Regions from separate parts of the Exiguobacterium sp. s11 genome, predicted to be linked through region 3. Evidence: riboswitches for the same ligand, from Rfam matches in the RefSeq annotation. Region 3 holds a riboswitch; each other region holds the start of a gene.
The links. A riboswitch is a leader RNA that binds a small molecule or an ion and turns the genes downstream of it on or off. The one in region 3 is predicted to bind lysine.
Positions count from the first base shown of each region.

Region 1 (4,248 bases), on a different contig from region 3:
TGGTGTGACGAGCGCTGTACCTGCTCCTTTGAACATGAAGAACTCCTCCTTTTTTATGAATGAATCGACTGTTCGATGGCTTGGCGTGCGACTTGTACGGCATTCGAGGCGGCACCTTTTCGAATGTTGTCGGCTACACACCAGAGATGGAACGTATTCGCGAGACTATCATCTTGTCGAATTCGTCCGACATAGACATCGTCCGTCCCACTCGCGTCAAGCGGCATCGGATAACGCGTATTCGCGACATCATCGATGAGGACGACGCCCGGTGCGTTTTCAAGTGCTTCACGGATCGCTTCGACCGTCGTCGGTTGTGTAAACGTGACGTTGATTGCAACCGAGTGAGAATTCGTGACTGGAACCCGGACACATGTCGCACTGACAGGTAATGCTGGAAGATTGAAGATTTTCCGTGTTTCATCAATCATCTTCTGCTCTTCTTTCGTATAGCCGTTCTCAAGGAATACATCGATATGCGGCAAGATGTTATCGTGAATCGGATGCGGATAATTGACGGGCTCTTCTCCGCGTGCTCCACGTGCCAGATCCTCGATTCCTTTTTGACCAGAACCAGATACGGCCTGATACGTCGTATAGTTGATCCGTTCGAATCCCAGTGACTGGAGCGGTGCTAAAGCGACGACGGATTGAATCGTCGAACAGTTCGGATTTGCGATCAAGCGGTCCGTCGCTTGAATCGCTTGCGGATTGACTTCTGGCACGACGAGCGGAATCGTCTCCTGCATCCGGAAAGCACTTGAATTATCAACGACGAGTGTTCCGTTTTCAGCTAGTAACGGGGCATATTGCTCACTGATCGTTCCGCCTGCTGCGAACAACGCGACATCGATCCCGTCTTCTGTGATATTTGGCGTCAGCGCTTGGATCGTAATATCTTCTCCCTTGAACTGTACCGTGTTCCCTGCTGAACGAGCAGAAGCGTAAGCGGACAGGCGGCTGACCGGGAAGTCCAGTTCTGCTAGGACTTGTAACATTTTTTGACCGACGGCGCCGGTTGCTCCAATGACGGCTACATGATACATCCTGTTTTCCTCCTTATAACTCGAACGCGTTTGCAATCGCTGCAACCGTCCGTTCAATGTCTGCTTGTGCAATCGTGTACGAGATGCTGATTTCTGATGTCGTGACTTGATAGAACGGGATGTTCTCCGCTCGGAAGATTGCGAACAACTTCGAAGCGACACCTGTTGCATCCCGCATCCCGATTCCGACGACAGATAATTTTGCGTGTTGATTATGGCGATCGACCTTGACTGTCGTGAAGCGATCCATGATGTCTTTCAATGCTTCATCGAGGAACTCTTCCTCATCGAGTGGACATGAGAACGATAAGAAAATGTCACTGTCGAACGTCGTTTGACTGATCATGTCGATGTTGACGTGGCGATTGGATAACAGTTCGAAGATATCGGCTACTGCTGCATTCGTTTGCGGTACGTGTTTGATTGATACCGTCAAGACGTTCTTCGTCACACTGACACTCGTCACCGCTTTTTGTTCCATTGTTTCCGTCGCTTCCATGATCCATGTTCCCCTTTTCGATTCAAGTGTTTTCCCGACGAAGATGTGTACGCCGTATTTTTTTCCTAGTTCGACACTTCGCATTTCCATGACCTTCGACCCGAGGGCGCTCATTTCCATCATCTCATCATACGAGATATGTGGAATCGGTTGAGCGGCGGCATGGATTCGCGGATCAGCTGTATAGACACCGTCGACATCGGTATAGATTTCGCACCGTTTATCAAGGACTGCCGCAAGGGCAACTGCCGTTGTATCCGACCCACCCCGTCCAAGCGTCGTGACATCACCGAGTTCGTTGACACCTTGGAATCCGGCGACGATGACGACATCGTACGTTTCGAGTTTTTGTCGTAACAGATCTCCATCGATCTGTTTGATCTTACTTTTCGTATGCACGCCCATCGTGCTGATTCCTGCTTGAGCGCCTGTTTGCGATAACGCTTTGACACCGAGCGAGTTGAGGGCGATGCTGAGTAATGAAATCGTCTGTTCTTCTCCGATGGCAAGCAGTCGATCGAGTTCTCTTCGCTCGGGGCGATCCGTGATGGCTTGCGCCTGAGCGATCAAAGAATCTGTCATCTTGCCCATCGCCGAAACGACGACGACGAGTTTTTCACCTTCGGCTGCGCGACTCTTCAAATAATTCGCAATAGACTGAATCTGTTCGACAGTCGCAACCGAGCTTCCACCAAATTTAAGTACAGTTGTCACAATCCTATCTCCTTTGTCCCGATACAGAAAAAAACGACGGGCCGGTAGGAGCGTTCCTACGGCCCGTCGTTATCACGATCGGACAAACGAAGACAAAGTCATTCGTTCTTTTACGTAAGATAGCGCTCCGAAACATCGGTTTCGGCAGTACAACGGATCTTAACCGTTGTACCAGCAAACAAGAAGAAGCATCTTCTCGTTCACTTCGGCGGACTTCCCCTTTCACATCATTCGGCATGCTTGCCTTCAAGAATGATGCTACTCATGTCATCCGCGCCTCTATCTGTCGGTTGTTAGTTACAGTTATAGCAGACATCTTTTGTTAAATCCAGTCATTTGACTGTTTTTTTTCAAAATTCGTCAATTCGCAAGATGCTGTTTCGCGAGTTCGAGTTGCTCCGACACGGCAGCAAACCCTGTCCCGCCGTAGCTAGTCCGGCGTGCTACTGCTTGAACCGGATCGAGGAGCGGATAGACGTCTTCCGTGATATCAGGATGGAACGTTTGATACGTCTCGAGGTTCAAATCCTTCAGGAAACAACCGTTCTGCACACAGTAAAGGACGGCTTTGCCGACGATTTCATGCGCTTCCCGGAACGGTATGCCTTTCGTTACAAGGTAGTCGGCGAGTTCCGTTGCATTCGAGAAGTCTTGCATTGTCGCCTTCTTGAGCGCTTCGGTCTTAAACGTCGCAGATTCAATCATTCCGGTGAAGATTTGAACGGATTGGAGAACGGTATCTGCTGTATCGAAGACCCCTTCCTTATCCTCTTGCATGTCTTTGTTGTAAGCGAGTGGTAATGCCTTCATCGTCGTCAAGAAGCCCATCAGATTGCCGTAGACGCGCCCCGTTTTCCCACGAATCAATTCAGCGAAATCAGGATTTTTCTTCTGTGGCATCATGCTCGACCCTGTCGAGAAAGCATCAGACAACTCGATGAAGCCAAATTCTTGCGATGCCCAGATGATGATTTCTTCACAAAAACGCGAGAGATGCATCATGACGGTCGAGGCGATCCCGAGGTATTCGATGACGAAATCGCGGTCGGAGACAGCGTCGAGACTGTTCGGATAGATTGACTCAAAACCGAGCAACTCGGCAGAACGAAAACGATCGATTGGGAATGTCGTCCCCGCGAGCGCGCCTGCCCCGAGCGGTGATTTCCGGATCCGCTTTTGATTATCCGTCAACCGTTCGACATCACGTTCGAACATCCAGAAATAAGCGAGCAAATGATGCGCAAGCGAGATCGGTTGTGCCCGTTGCAAATGCGTATACCCTGGCATGACCGTCTCGATATGTTGCTCCGCTTGTTCCGTGATGACCGATTGGAGCTCGCGTAATGCCGTCGTCAACGCTTCAACATGTTGTTCCATCCATAGATGTAAATCCGTTGCGACCTGATCGTTTCGGCTCCGTGCCGTATGCAGTTTTCCTGCAACCGGACCAATCTGTTCCGTCAATAAACGCTCGAGATTCATGTGAATGTCTTCATCTGCTAGCGTATACACATGATCCGCTAACGTCGTTTCCAGTTGCTTCAGTCCTTGCTCGATTTGTGTCCACTCGTCTTGAGCGAGGATCCCTTGTTCAAATAGCATCTGCGCGTGTGCGAGACTGCCTTTTAAATCGACGCTCGCTAATTTTTGATCGAACGTGATCGATGCTCCGAAGGCTTCCGCTTGAGCGGAAGCACTTTCCGTAAAACGTCCACCCCAGAGTTTGGTCATTTCGTTACACCCGCCTGACGATGTACGCTCGCATGCGTCGAAACGGCAAGTCCGTGTAATTTGATGAAGCCTTTTGCTGCTTCATGATCGAACGCGTCTTCTTTCGTATACGTCGCAAGTTTCTCATCGTAGAGTGAGACAGCGGACTGACGACCTGTCACGGTTGCGTTTCCTTTGAACAGTTTAACGCGAACTTCTCCTGTGACGTCCTGTTGTGTCGCCGTCAGGAATGCTTTCAAGCCTTTCGTCAATGGTGCA
Region 1 covers NZ_JACSNF010000006.1:43,456-47,703, reverse strand. Annotated here, with positions in the region: gene dapA (4-hydroxy-tetrahydrodipicolinate synthase) at 1-36, opposite strand, end outside; gene KNQ12_RS15205 (aspartate-semialdehyde dehydrogenase) at 54-1,046, opposite strand; gene KNQ12_RS15200 (aspartate kinase) at 1,060-2,259, opposite strand; lysine riboswitch at 2,372-2,549, opposite strand; gene argH (argininosuccinate lyase) at 2,620-3,990, opposite strand; gene KNQ12_RS15190 (argininosuccinate synthase) at 3,987-4,248, opposite strand, start outside.
Region 1: it holds a riboswitch for lysine, as region 3 does, so the genes downstream of both, KNQ12_RS15200 (aspartate kinase) here and KNQ12_RS12215 (amino acid permease) in region 3, are expected to answer to the same signal.

Region 2 (4,248 bases), on a different contig from region 3:
TTTCCCACACCCGAAATCAATGACCGTGTCCTGTTTTTGAAACAAATACGTTTCGCATAATTCGTCTAGTGCCGCATAAGGCGTTGGTTCATAGCGATTGTAGTGACTAAACACACCATAGAGGTGTTGCATCTCAATGGTCTCGATTCGTAATCGTTGATCGTATTCCTGTTCATTCATTGTCGTTTGTTCCTTCTTTCCGGCATTCTTGCCTTCATCGTACTATACTGAAGAAGTACGTTACTCGTTTTTTGAAAGGGGATTTTATGATGATCGTCGTTACGAACCGGATTAAAGTCAAAAAAGGGATGGCTGCAGCTCTCGCTCCTCGTTTTACGCGTCCAAGTGGACTTGATACGATGGACGGATTCATCCGCGTCGAGGTCTTATTGACGCAAAACATCGAAGAACATGATGAAATGAACGTCAACATGTACTGGGAAGACATGAAGAGTTTTCAAGCATGGCGTGAGAGTGACGATTTCAAAGCGTCACATAGTCGACCTGCGAGTAGTGAGGCAGGAGAATCGCCAATGCTCGGCAGCGAGATTCTGACATATGAAGTTGCTTCGGTCAAAGAACGCGCATGATGCACGAAAAGGACTCGTCTCGAGTCCTTTTTTATATACCTATACACAAATAGTGAAAGGGTTTAATTGTCTCAAATGGTATTATTTGTTATTATAGTGCCAATACAGAGAGAGAGGGTTCTTCATGAATTCATTAACTATATTTGAACAAGCCATTCGTAGCTTACCTGATGATCGTACGTTACGACGTGATGAATTATGGACGGACGATTTTTTATTGCAACAGGAGAACGAGCTGACCGTCTATTACTCTCCGATTGGCGAATATGTCAATACTGAAGCAAAAGTCGTCATCATCGGGATCACACCAGGTTTTGAACAGATGCGAATCGCTTTCGAAGAAGCAACGGATGCCCTCCATCATGGGGCTTCACTAGAAGGGACGGCACGCATCGTCAAATATGCAGCCAGTTTTGCCGGAACGATGCGACGTAACCTCGTCCAGATGCTTGATACACTCGAGCTTCCAGCATTGCTCGGAATTGAGACGGCTACTAGCTTATTCCATCAACATCAGAAATTATTGCATCCAACATCACTGTTAAAGCAACCCGTCTTTTATCGCGAAAAGAATTACTCGGGTCATCAACCGAAAATTAGTCGTAGTTCTTTATTGAGGCACTACGCGGAAGAACACTTCGTCGCTGAGATCAATCAGTTACAAAAACCAGCGTTATTAATTCCACTCGGTCGGGTCGTCGAGACGCAAGTCCGTGGATTGATTCAGGATGGACGAATCGAACAACATCAGCTTCTTTCCAACTTCCCCCATCCATCTGGCGCGAACGGTCATCGAAAAAAACAATTCGAAGAAAACCAAGCCTATTTGATGAAACAGCTCATTCAACATTTTGCCGAATGAGCAACTTTGTCTTAAATTATCAGAATATATGGTTGAATCTTTTTTGAAATACGTGATAAAGTGTCCATAAGAACAGAATATGACTATTCTATCGATGAGGTAGAGGCGCGATTTCAATCAGTACTTGGTCCGAGGATGACAACGAAGACGACTACAGGAAAGGTGACATCGCCGAAATGACAGTATGCGTCGAGCATACCGTCGTTGGTCGATTCGGGAAATACCCGATCGATTGCCATACATAACAGTTGTATGGAGCGCTCCAATTCGGCTAAGAAAGACGCATCCAGCGAGGGTGTCGGCTTTGTTGCCGGTGCCCTTGCTTTTTTTGTGCCGCGGGGTCTCATCTTTAAGCCATTTTTAAAGAGGAGGATATTTTTCATGGTCAACTATTCAGATTCCATTATTGCCCTTGTACCTGCTTTACTAGCTATCTTATTAGCCATCTTTACCCGAAAGGTCGTTCTTTCGTTAGGTGTCGGCATTCTCGTCGGTGCCCTGTTACTTCACCGTTTTAACCCGATCGATACGGTAACCTATCTCGGCAAGAATATCTTTAGCCTCTTTTGGGCGGATGGTGCCTTGAACGAGTGGAACGTTTTATTACTTGTTTTCTTGTTATTGCTCGGTGTCCTTTCCACATTAATTCAAACATCTGGTGGCGCTCGCGCCTTCGGTGAATGGGCTTCTACACACGTCAAGACAGCGCGTGGTGCACGCTTAGTCGCCTTCGGTCTCGGTATCTTGATTTTCATCGATGATTACTTCAACAGTCTCGCTGTCGGCAATGTCAGTCGTCCGCTAACGGATCGCCGTGGTGTCTCACGTGCGAAGCTTGCCTATTTGATTGACTCAACAGCTGCGCCTGTTTGTGTCATCAGTCCGCTTTCGAGTTGGGGCGCATTCATCATTTCCATCATCGCCGGTATCTTAACGACGCACTCGATTACGGATTACTCAGCGTTTAGTGCTTTCATGATGATCGTTCCAATGAACTTCTATGCGATTTTCGCGTTACTTTTAACACTTTACATCGCTTACTCTGGCGTCTCTGTCGGACCGATGAAACAGCATGAACGCCGCGCTGCGAATGGTGAACTTTTTGATGCGTCAAAAGGAACACCGATGGGGATGGCAAAAGAGGTCAACGAACATACGAACGGAAAAGTCCGGGATCTCGTCGTTCCGATCGTCGTTCTCGTCATTGCTACGATCAGTGCGTTACTCGGGACAGGTGCTCAGGCACTTGCAGCCGACAACCGTCCGTTTACTTTAATTGGAGCATTTGAGGCAACAGACGTCACACGCTCACTTGTCGCAGGTGTCGTCATCAGTTTAATCGTCGCTTTCTTGATGCTGATCGGACGAAAAATTCCGGGTCGCGATTACCGTGCAAGCATCGTCGCTGGTATGCGTTCGATGTGGCCAGCAGTCGTGATTCTATTATTTGCTTGGACGATCATCGCTGTTATTGGTGATATGAAAACAGGCGATTATCTCGCAAGCTTCATCAGCAACTCGATTTCTGCTTCGTACTTGCCGTTCTTATTATTCTTGATTGCCTGCTTGATGGCATTCTCGACAGGAACAAGTTGGGGCACATTCGGGATCATGTTGCCAATCGGTGCGGATCTCGTCATGGCTGTCGATGCCTCACTCTTATTACCGACGCTTGCTGCTGTTCTTGCTGGATCTGTCTTCGGTGACCATTGTTCACCGATTTCCGATACGACGATCCTCAGTTCGACAGGGGCTGGATCCCATCATATCGATCACGTTACGACACAGTTACCGTATGCGCTAGTCGGTGCCGTCACTGCGGCAGTAGGTTATTTAGTCATCGGTTTCACGGAGTCTTCGGTCTTCGGTTTCATCGGAGCTCTTGTCACATTCGTACTCTTCGTCGTCGTCTTGAACGTTCTCTCGAAAAAAGGCGAAACTGCTTCGGATTTACAAACGGATTGATGAAATGAAAAAGGGACTGACTCAAAAAAGAATGACGCGTCTTTTCACGCCCTTTCCTCAGGCGAGACACAAGCCTGTTTTCCTGCTTAAATGAAGCAGGAAAACGGGTCTCGTTCGTCTCTGACAGCGCATAAATGCGCTTTTCCTGTAGGAGTGGCGTGTGACGCGCCATTCTTTTTGTTACGAGATAAGGGTGGCAGATCATCATTCTGCCACCCTTATCTTTGTAGAGACCAACTTTGAGTCAGCCCCTTTTTTTCGACTTCATGTCATGTCTTATACCATAAGTTCACACACATCATTCGCGAACGCTACCGGATCCTCGAGTGGAAGCCCTTCGACAAGTAATGCTTGTTGATACATCAGTTTGGTATAGCGCTCGAATTTTGAACGATCGTTTTGATACGCCGTTTCAAGAGACTCGAACACTGCGTGTGACGGATTCAATTCAAGAATCTTGACCGCTTCTACCCCTTCATTATTCGGCATCGCCTTCAGAATTTTCTCCATCTCGATCGAGACAGCGCCGTCCGTCGCAAAGCAGACAGGATGCGATTTTAGACGTGTTGAGGCTTTGACTTCCTTGACTTGCCCACTTAGCACTTCCTGCATGGCTTGGAACATCTCTGCTTGTGCGTCCGTCGTCTCCGCTTCCTCCGCTTCAATCCCTAAATCGCTGCTCGTGACCGACTTGAACGTCTTCTCGTTGTACGTCACGAGCATCTGGATCGCGAACTCATCGATCTCTTCCGTGAAGTACAAGATATCATACCCTTTATCATGGACGAGCTCGGATTGTGGTAATTTATCCAGACGATTCGTACTCTCACC
Region 2 covers NZ_JACSNF010000004.1:170,028-174,275, forward strand. Annotated here, with positions in the region: gene KNQ12_RS13425 (SAM-dependent methyltransferase) at 1-180, opposite strand, end outside; gene KNQ12_RS13430 (heme oxygenase) at 270-590, shown strand; gene KNQ12_RS13435 (uracil-DNA glycosylase family protein) at 715-1,452, shown strand; lysine riboswitch at 1,545-1,723, shown strand; gene KNQ12_RS13440 (Na+/H+ antiporter NhaC family protein) at 1,834-3,417, shown strand; gene htpG (molecular chaperone HtpG) at 3,694-4,248, opposite strand, start outside.
Region 2: it holds a riboswitch for lysine, as region 3 does, so the genes downstream of both, KNQ12_RS13440 (Na+/H+ antiporter NhaC family protein) here and KNQ12_RS12215 (amino acid permease) in region 3, are expected to answer to the same signal.

Region 3 (4,248 bases):
GAGATTTTAAAGAATGTCGACCAGCTGTGCGTCAGGACGTAGATGGCGGGTAACGAATAGAGAATACCGACCAACACCATAAGCTGAAAATGACGCATCGAGACATGGACGAATCGACGAATGATCCCGATCGTCGTGATGAACAAGACGATGATCAACGTCGATAAATAAAATCCTTCCATTTGATCAACTGGTGTTAAAAAGTAACGTGTCCCGATGATCATTGCACCAGCAACGATGGCGCTTGGGAAACCACCGAACAGCATGGCAATCGCGACGGGAACGATACGTAAATCAACACGGGCGACATCGATTTGAATCCCATTGAACATCAATAAGACCGCAATCAAACCAGAGACTGCTCCGAGTATAAGTCGAATGCTCCATTTGGAGTTCAATGAAATACGCGGTTGATTCCGAAACGGTAAGAACAAGAGAGTAATCGTTGTAAACAGTAGACAAAAGTTAATGATGAATTGATTCATGATGGACAACAAATCCTCCCAGCTCCCCAACTAACAGATTTCCATATATATACTTCCAGTATACTCAACTAGATAACGGTTAGACAGGCATAAATGTTTAGATGAAAAATAAAAAACGGTAGAAAATCTACCGTTTTTAAGAAGATGAAGTAAGAGAATCCTCATCCATCGTCAGTAAAATTTTATCAAAGACACGAATCATCGTTTCCAGCTCTTCTTCCGTCAATGTACCGAAGCGATCTTGTAAATAGTTTTTCCGGACGATTTCGAGATCCCGAAATGCACGTTCTCCGTCATCCGTCAAAGCGAGGACGATTGAACGACGATCTTCCGTCGAGCGTGTCCGTGTGACATATCCTTGTTTATACAGCTTATCCGTCAAAGCAGTGACTTGACTCGTCGCGAGCTCAAATTGTTCCGCAAGAAGCGTCGGGCGCTGAGGACCATTTTCTGAAAGGCTTCGTAAGATGAAAAATTCACTCCGGGTCGCCGTTCCTTCAAATAGCCGGTTAAGTTCACGTCGCAGGGTACGAAGAATGACACGCATTTGTTCCTCGAGTCGATAAGTTAGCAAATCACGTTCCTGTGGCATGCAAGCAGCATCCTTTCTCTCAGTGGACTTCTACCATTTAGTGTACTAAACATATCGGATTTTTACCATCGACTACCCCAGATTCGAAAAAGGCAATTGACAATTTCGTGGCGTTTTGTGTAATATGGCGTAGTAATAACTAACTTAATTCAGTTCTCACTCAACCAGTGGGATGGAGGTTGCAGTTCTTAAGAGTACGGTTACGGATGTCGTCAAGCGACAGATGAGGTGACCTGAAAGGAAGAATTGCCGAAATCAATCATCGCTTTGAAGATGATCGATTGGGATTAGATCAAATAGGTCTAATACTGTCACAAGTCGGGTATCACCTACTTGTGGAGAGCTATCTTTCACGACGGTAGAATGAGGCGCATCCATTTTATTATGTTGCGTTCTCATCTTCCATCTGGAAGATGAGGGCGCTTTTTGTTTTTTCATTCAAAAAGTGTCCTCTCAAAAATTTATTAAAGAGAGAAGCGAACGAAATGAACAATCTAGATGTGAAACAAACAACAGATTCGACAGCAGAAGGATTAAAACGTGGATTACAAGCCCGTCATATGTCAATGATCGCCATCGGTGGAGCGATCGGAACAGGACTCTTCATTGCGTCCGGTGCTTCCGTCGCAGCAGCAGGACCAGGTGGTGCGCTCCTATCGTATGCAATCGTTGGTCTGATGGTTTACTTCCTAATGACAAGTCTTGGTGAAATGGCAGCGTACATGCCGGTCGCTGGATCCTTCTCGACATATGGAACAAAATTCGTCGATCCATCATTCGGCTTTGCACTCGGCTGGAACTACTGGTACAACTGGGCAGTCACGATCGCAGTTGAACTCGTCGCAGCACAAATCGTCATGACGTACTGGTTCCCGGATGTTCCTGGATTTTATTTCAGTGCCTTATTCCTCTTACTCATGATCGGCTTGAACTACTTCTCCGTTAAAGGATTCGGGGAAGCGGAGTATTGGTTTGCGATGATTAAAGTCGTTACCGTCATCGTCTTTTTAGTCGTCGGTGTTGCGATGATTTTCGGTGTCTTTACATCGGAGCCACCGGTTGGCTTTAAAAACTTTGCTCTTGGCGATGCACCGTTCGTCGGTGGGATTCCTGCCGTCATCGGAATCATTCTTGTTGCTGGATTCAGTTTCCAAGGAACGGAGCTCGTCGGGATTGCCGCGGGTGAGTCAGAAGACCCGAAAAAGAACGTTCCTAAAGCAGTCAAACAAGTTTTCTGGCGTATCTTACTTTTCTACGTCTTCGCGATTTTCGTCATCGGAATGCTCATTCCGTATACGAGTCCGAACTTGGTTTCGAATGACATTACGGACGTAGCGGTTAGTCCGTTTACGCTCGTCTTTGAAAAAGCAGGTCTTGCGTTCTCAGCAGCACTCATGAACGCCGTCATCTTGACGTCTGTTCTATCTGCCGGAAACTCAGGTATGTATGCTTCGACTCGGATGCTTTATACGCTTGCTCGCCAAGGAGATGCACCGAAGTTGTTTGCGAAAGTATCGAAAAACGGTGTACCGCGTAACGCTTTGCTCGCAACAGGAGCAATCGGTGCACTCTGTTTCTTGACGTCAATGTTTGGTGGACAAGTCTACTTGTGGTTACTCAATGCTTCCGGTATGACAGGATTCATCGCATGGCTCGGGATTGCAATCAGTCACTATCGTTTCCGTAAAGGATTCCTTGCACAAGGTCACTCGTTGAAAGACTTACCATATGTGGCACCAGCGTTCCCATTCGGTCCGCTGTTCGCATTCGGTCTTTGTTTCCTCGTCATCGTCGGTCAAAACTATGCCGCATTCCTCGCGGATCAAATTGATTGGGTCGGAATTGCCGCAACGTATGTTGGTATTCCATTATTCCTCGCCTTCTGGTTGGGACATAAATTCAAAAACCGGACGTCAATCGTTCGTTATGACGAGATGGACTTCCCAGAACATCCACGTCAATCGTAATCAACTAGCCACCTTCAAATGAAGGTGGCTTTTTAGATGTCGCTTCAAGTAAGATGAAAGAAAAACAGGGGGCGATCTTTATGAATTACTGGTACCACTTTAAGCGTGCCTTCTTACCGATCGCATTATTGCTTGTGACGCTTGCCTTATACCAAATGATCTATCGTTTGAATAACATCTGGTATTCGCTTGGAGGACTTCTTCTTGTCTTTGCGGCGATCTACTTCGTCATGCGTCGTCTAAAAGCGAACCCGGAGGATTGAATGAGCAGGAAAGTCGAGTCCATTCTCTGAACGAGGTAAAATAGTCATATACAGAGGAGGGGAAGATAGATGGCAAAAGCAATATTTGCAGGTGGTTGTTTCTGGTGCATGGTCAAGCCATTCCATAAATATGATGGGGTAGAGCAGGTCATTTCAGGATATACCGGTGGTCATACAGAGAACCCGACTTATAAAGAGGTCTGTTCGGAAACGACAGGTCACTTGGAGGCGGTTGAAGTCACGTACGATCCGTCCGTCATTACGTACGAAGAATTACTCGAGATTTTCTGGCGTCAAATCGATCCGACAGACGGTGGTGGTCAGTTCAACGACCGTGGTGAATCGTATCAGCCGGCTATCTTTTATGTCGATGAAGCACAGCGTGAAACGGCGGAACGTTCGAAAGCAGCGCTTGACGCATCAGGACGTTTCTCGCGTCCGGTCGCGGTAGAGATTCGTCCAGAAAAGCCGTTTTGGCCAGCAGAAGAATATCACCAAGATTATTATAAAAAGAATCCGTTCCGTTATCAGATGTATAGTGTCGGCTCAGGTCGCGCGAAATTCATCAAAGAAGCGTGGAAGGACCACGGTAAGGAAAAAGAACTGAAAGAGCGTCTGACACCAATTCAGTATAAAGTCACACAAGAGAACGGGACAGAACCCGCTTTCCGTAACGAATACTGGGATGAAGAACGTCCAGGACTGTACGTCGATATCGTTGACGGCACACCACTCTTCACATCGAAAGATAAGTTCCAGTCAAACTGTGGTTGGCCAAGCTTCGCTAAACCCATCTCAGAAGACAAGATGGAAGTCGAACTCGATACGAGTCACGGGATGACGCGGACGGAAGTGCGTTCTGCGAATGCGGATAGTCACCTCGGTCATATCTTCGATGATGGTCCGACAGAACTTGGTGGTCTTCGCTATTGTATCAACTC
Region 3 covers NZ_JACSNF010000003.1:237,346-241,593, reverse strand. Annotated here, with positions in the region: gene KNQ12_RS12225 (diguanylate cyclase) at 1-485, opposite strand, end outside; gene KNQ12_RS12220 (MarR family winged helix-turn-helix transcriptional regulator) at 622-1,077, opposite strand; lysine riboswitch at 1,243-1,431, shown strand; gene KNQ12_RS12215 (amino acid permease) at 1,563-3,044, shown strand; gene KNQ12_RS12210 (hypothetical protein) at 3,125-3,307, shown strand; gene msrA (peptide-methionine (S)-S-oxide reductase MsrA) at 3,377-4,248, shown strand, end outside.